DNA from 2 places in the Lysinibacillus sp. BSL11 genome. Region 1 is predicted to be linked to the other one. Evidence: riboswitches for the same ligand, from Rfam matches in the RefSeq annotation. Region 1 holds a riboswitch; the other holds the start of a gene.
The links. A riboswitch is a leader RNA that binds a small molecule or an ion and turns the genes downstream of it on or off. The one in region 1 is predicted to bind S-adenosylmethionine.

Region 1 (3,304 bases):
ACACAGCATCTTGTGTTGTTTCAACATCTGCTAATTTACCATCGATTGCTGCACGGACCATTGTACGTGTGTATGAAAGTTTCATACGGCTACCTGTGCCATATTCGCCACCAGTCCAACCAGTGTTTACTAAGTATACCTGTGCACCGTGCTCGTCAATTTTTTGACCTAACATTTCTGCGTATACTGTTGCGGGAAGCGGAAGGAAAGGAGAACCGAAGCAAGTAGAGAATACTGGTTCTGGCTCAGTCACACCACGTTCAGTTCCAGCAAGTTTAGAAGTGAACCCGCTTAGGAAGTGATACATTGCTTGTTCTTTTGTTAATTTACTGATTGGAGGTAACACGCCAAATGCATCAGCTGTTAGGAAGATGATTGTTTTTGGATGACCTGCAACAGAAGGATCAACGATATTTTCGATATATTGGATTGGATAAGCTACACGTGTATTTTCTGTTAGTGAACCATCGTCATAGTCACAAATACGAGTTTCTGGATCAACAGCTACGTTTTCTAATACAGAGCCGAAGCGGATTGCATTGTAGATTTCTGGTTCTTTTTCAGCAGAAAGGTTGATTGTTTTTGCATAGCAACCACCCTCAATGTTGAACACACCATTATCAGACCAACCGTGTTCATCGTCACCGATTAGCTTACGATCAGGATCAGCTGATAACGTCGTTTTACCAGTACCAGATAGACCGAAGAATAACGCCACATCGCCAGCTTCACCAACGTTTGCTGAGCAGTGCATTGAAAGAATACCTTGTTGTGGTAATAAGTAGTTCATGATACCAAAGATAGATTTTTTCATTTCACCAGCATATTCTGTACCACCAATTAAAATAATTTTCTTTTCAAGTGATACGATGATGAATGTTTCAGAAGCAGTACCATCAACCGCAGGATCTGCTTTAAAGTTAGGAGCTGAGATGACAGTGAAGTCAGCAACATGAGAAGCTAATTCATCTGCTGTTGGACGGATAAATAATTGATGAGCAAAAAGATTGTGCCATGCGTATTCATTAATAACTTGAATGCTTAATTGTGAATCTTTGTCAGCACCTGCAAAGCCTTTGAATACGAATAACTCGTCACGTTCTTTTAAATATTTTATTACTTTTACATATAGGTTATCGAACACTTCAGAAGAAATTGGTTGGTTTACTTTACCCCAGTCAATTTGATCTTTTGTGCTTTCTTCTTCTACCGTATATTTATCTTTAGGTGAACGACCAGTGTATTTGCCAGTTTCTGCACGAACTGCGCCATCTACTGTTAACATTGCTTCACCACGAGATGTAGCTTTTTCTGCTAATTGTGGTACTGAAAGTTGAACATTAATGTTACCGCCGTTTAATAATTCCTTCAGTTCGTTTGCAATTTCTACTGAATTCATCGATTAAATACCATCCTTTTTTATAGTATTCCCTTGATTTAGAGGGATTTTTTCTTAATTTCAAAAATAGTATAACACAATTGCTTAAATAATCTATACTAATTAAGAAATTATTTTAGAGTTTTTACCACTTTTCAATAAACTGACAAAAAATAATGTTTTTCGAGGAGAATACCATCAATCCTACTGTAATTAGGCATGAAGATTGAGCCACACATATGTTACCACAAGTAGCTAGGTATGTTGTAGGGATTAATTTGCTTCTATTTACATCATCATCCAAGTATGAAAAGTTTTTGTGTAATAAGTTCTTTCCTTTCTATACAGTAATACATAAGAAAATATTTGACAACGTTCGACCTTTTCAGTAACATGAGATTGAACGGATACTCTTATCCCGAGCTGGTGGAGGGTCAGGCCCTGTGAAACCCGGCAACCTGCATGAACTATTTCACGACATGCGTTGGTGCCAACCTGATGCAAGGGAACATCCCTTGAACGATAAGAGTGAAAGGTTACGCAGTCATTATTCCTTTCCTCATGTAAAGTAACGTGAGAAAAGGATTTTTTTATTGTTAAAAATCAATGTAAAGGTAAGTATATGTAGTTCTTTCCTTATTATAATGACGGATCTTTCGAAATCCTCGTGTTAAAAGCAGCAGTAACGGCTTGAGAGTTCAATCCTTAGGAGCGGACTTGACATGGGTAATGAGTACCGTATTCATACACAACTACTTATTGTAAGAGTATTTAGGAGGAAAACCAAATGACAAACCGTCGACTGTTTACATCAGAGAGTGTAACAGAAGGACATCCAGATAAGATTTGTGACCAAATCTCGGATGCCATTTTAGATGCTATTTTAGCAGAAGATCCAAATGCACGTGTAGCGTGTGAAACAACTGTAACAACAGGATTAGTATTAGTAGCAGGAGAAATTACAACTTCTACTTATGTAGATATTAAAGGTATTGTTCGTGACACTGTAGCTGAAATTGGCTATACACGAGGTAAATATGGCTTTGATGCTGAGAACTTAGCGGTGCTTGTGGCAATTGGTGAACAATCACCTGATATTGCTCAAGGTGTTGATCAGGCATTAGAGGCACGTGAAGGCTCTATGACAGATGCAGATATTGAAGCAATTGGTGCTGGTGACCAAGGCTTAATGTTTGGCTATGCATGTAATGAAACACCAGAGCTAATGCCATTACCAATTAGCTTGGCACACAAATTAGCACGCCGTTTAACAGAAGTACGTAAATCAGGTGAACTTGCCTATTTACGTCCTGATGGTAAAACGCAAGTAACGATAGAATATGATGACAATAATGTACCGGTTCGCGTGGATACAATTGTTATTTCAACACAGCATGATGAAGAAGCAACACTTGAACAAATTCAAGCAGATTTAAAAGAATTTGTTATTGCACCAGTTGTACCAAGTGAATTATTAGATGCTAATACGAAATACTTTATCAATCCAACTGGCCGTTTTGTAATTGGTGGACCAAAAGGTGATGCTGGATTAACAGGACGTAAAATCATTGTTGATACATACGGTGGTTATGCACGTCACGGTGGTGGTGCCTTCTCAGGTAAGGATGCAACCAAGGTAGACCGTTCAGCGGCATATGCAGCACGTTATGTAGCGAAAAATATCGTAGCAGCTGGCTTAGCAGAGCGTGCTGAAGTGCAACTCGCTTATGCGATTGGCGTTGCGCAGCCTGTTTCCATTGCTGTCGATACATTTGGCACAGGTAGAGTGAAAGAAAGCGAGATCGTTGAATGGGTACGCGAGCTATTCGATTTACGCCCAGCAGGTATCATTAAAATGCTTGATCTTCGTCGTCCCATTTATAAACAAACTGCTGCATATGGACATTTTGGTCGTACAGATTTAAA
Region 2 (3,304 bases), on a different contig from region 1:
GCCAATTGCTCAATTCAGTCATTCAAAATGGGGAAAACAAGACTATTTAGGTCTACAGGAAGTGCCAGATATCGATGTACAAAATAGAGAAATAGATCGACTCCTTTACTATAAGCCAACTTTAATTATGCTAGATTCTGGTATAGAGCGTTGGGAATCCTTTCATCATTTAGATGAGGTAGCCCCCGTCTGCCACCTCTCACACCCCGGAGAGAATTGGCAATCTACTTTATTTAAAATTGCAGATCTAACAGGAAAAACCTCTTTGATGCAAGACGTAATCCTACAATATGAAGATAAAGTACAACAAGCAAAAGGAATTCTTAGCAAATCTGTTTATGGGCAAAGTGTGGCATTTCTCCGTATTTCAGCCATTGGCATTACTCTATACGCGGGCCCTGAATGTGGCTATACGGGCCCCATTTTATATCGTGACTTAGGTTTAATGCCACATTCACTAGTATGGAGTATTCCGCACAATCAACGTAAAGTTCAACTGACATTTGCTCAATTGTTGCAATTAGATGCTGATCATTTATTTATTACCTTTGATAAACAACATTCCATTTATGAAAATGAGGAACGTGCTATTTTAAAAACTCCTACTTGGAAAAACCTAGCTGCCGTTAAAAGCAACTGTATCTATGAAGTAGACTTTTTAACATGGATGAATTATGGCATTTTATCACATAGTAAAAAAATTGATGATGTCTTGAATGTACTTGGCTAAAAGGAAGCTTACTTTAGCTTCCTTTTTAAATGTTTAGGACAAACATTGCACTGCTAATAACACCGAAAGCCGTTTGGCTACATAAGATAAGTTATCAGTTATAGGATAGGAGGAATGACCTTGTATTACAATCCTTATCCGTATTTTGTGCATCCCTATCATTATCCAACATCGCCTATCGCTAATCATTTTGCCATTAGACCCTTTTCGCAACACCTAGCAATGCCGACCAATAATCCTTTTCCACCTGTCGATACACACAAATTAAAAGCTTCAGCATCACGGATGAAGGCGATGATGCAGCAAGCCCAATTACTTACGGATAAAATAGATAGCTCCCAACAATTCGCACATGATTTAATGAATGCTGCTCAACTTTCAAATAAAACAGAGGTTGAAAAATTAATCACATCAACAGGCATTACGGTGAAATTTGAAACAAACTATACACCAGACAGTTTTAGAATACGTCTTATTGATAATGATTGTTGTGGCGTCACCTTAAATTTGAATTGGTGAAAATTCCTAGTGAACTTGTAAACTATAAAAAACTATGCTAAAGTGTTTGTATTGTTATTTCTGAAAATTCTTATATTACTTTTCTTATCAAGAGAGACGGAGGGATTGGCCCGATGAAGTCTCAGCAACCAGCTAACAGTATGGTGCTAATTCCAATTGGCAAAATGATCAGCCTTGAAGATGAGAAGAAGAACTACCGTTGTTTCAAGCAGGAGTCCTCTTCTATTAGGGGACTCCTTTTTTATTTACCACTATTTTTTACAGAAAGCAGGGAAATCGATGTCTAATGAACTTTTGCAAGCATTGGAATTATTAAAATCGAAACAGTGGGTTGACTTAACACATACTTTCGGCCCTAATTCACCACATTTTTTTATGTTTGAGGACGCTAAATTTGAAACATTATTTTCTCATAAGGATGGTTTCTTCGCTCAACAATTCACGTTCCCTGGTCAATATGGCACACATATCGACCCACCCATTCATTTTGTGCGAGATACTCGCTACTTAGAAGAATTAGAACTAAAAGAGCTTGTTCTCCCCCTTGTTGTTATTGATAAATCACAAGAGGCTGCGAGCAACCATGATTTTACATTAAGTGTAGAAGATATTCTTAATTTTGAGGACAAGCATGGAGAAATTGAAGCAGGAACATTTGTTGCATTACGTACAGATTGGAGTAAGCGCTGGCCAGATAAAGAGGCTTTCAGTAATAAGGATGCAGATGGACATAACCATATCCCTGGCTGGGGTTTAGAAGCTTTACAGTTTTTACTAACAAAACGTAAGGTAAGCGCAATTGGTCATGAAACATTCGATACGGACTCTGCTGCTGATTTTCGTAAAAATGGCAAGCTAGAGGGCGAATATTTTGTGCTTGACCAAGACACCTATCAAATTGAGCTAATGACTAATTTAGACAAGCTACCTGCGAAAGGTGCTATCATCTTCAATATCGTACCTAAGCCAGAAAAAGCATCTGGCTTCCCTGTGCGCTCATTTGCTATTTTGCCATAACATAAAAGTCGGTATAGCGTATACCGACTTTTATGTTTGTCCATTTCTTTTTTTGAATAAAAAGTAAGCAATGAGCATCCCTACAATAAATAAAAGGATAAGATAGATACTATAATGAGTTAAATAGTATCCAACAAATCGCCATTTCTCTCCAAGCATCTTTCCTAATGATATAAATGTGAACGTCCAGATAAATGCCCCTATATAGGCAAAAAGCGCAAACTTTCTATAAGGATAATTATTAATAGCCGCAATATATGCTGTCAAATGGCGTACCCCTGGAATAAAATAGCCAATTAATAATAGGGTAGGTCCTATTTTTGTAAACATCTTTTTCGTAAAGTCAATTTTTTGCTCTGTAATATGAATTCTAGGGCCATATTTCTGCAATAACGGTAAGCCAAAACGATAACCAATATAGTAGCTTAAGGTAATGCCTCCAACCGCACCAATCATTGCACTGACCAAAGCAGGAATGTGTTCAAGACTTTCTCGGTAAACACTATAGCCTACATAAGTTAGAAACACCTCATCAGGAAGTGGCACCCCAACAATACCTCCAATTAGAATCACGATAATCCCAAAGTATCCGTAATGTTCAATTAGAGACTGCACGTGATGTGCCATAAATCATCCCACCTAAAATTTATTAAAATCTACCTGCTATATATAGTGTAACCTCAGCGCTCTAAATGACTTGAAGCTGACGTAAAGCAAAATTGATACCGCCATCCGTAGATTTCTTTGTAACAAAATTGGCAGCTCTTTTTAGAGCTTTACTACCATTTCCCATAGCAATTCCTACTCCTACATACTCCAACATATCAATATCATTATCCCCATCCCCAAAGGCAATCGCATTCTTAGGGTCAATATTAAAATGATCAAGCACCGCTTTAATAGCTATAGACTTCGAAACATCCTGCTGTAAGACATTCACTATATAAGGATGCCAACGCTGTAAAAATATATTCGAAAATTGGCTAGTATATCTTTTTTCTGCCAGCTCATCCGCATATAAACACATGAGGAAAACCT

Region 2: it holds a riboswitch for S-adenosylmethionine, as region 1 does, so the genes downstream of both, RCJ95_RS07185 (cyclase family protein) here and metK (methionine adenosyltransferase) in region 1, are expected to answer to the same signal.

The regions. Positions count from the first base shown of each region.
Region 1 is NZ_JAVGCX010000010.1:174,332-177,635, reverse strand. Features, by position in the region: gene pckA (phosphoenolpyruvate carboxykinase (ATP)) at 1-1,399, opposite strand, end outside; SAM riboswitch class I at 1,789-1,907, shown strand; gene metK (methionine adenosyltransferase) at 2,166-3,304, shown strand, end outside.
Region 2 is NZ_JAVGCX010000005.1:67,117-70,420, reverse strand. Features, by position in the region: gene RCJ95_RS07195 (helix-turn-helix domain-containing protein) at 1-730, shown strand, start outside; gene RCJ95_RS07190 (hypothetical protein) at 851-1,249, shown strand; SAM riboswitch class I at 1,331-1,436, shown strand; gene RCJ95_RS07185 (cyclase family protein) at 1,529-2,266, shown strand; gene RCJ95_RS07180 (DedA family protein) at 2,297-2,893, opposite strand; gene RCJ95_RS07175 (Cof-type HAD-IIB family hydrolase) at 2,955-3,304, opposite strand, start outside.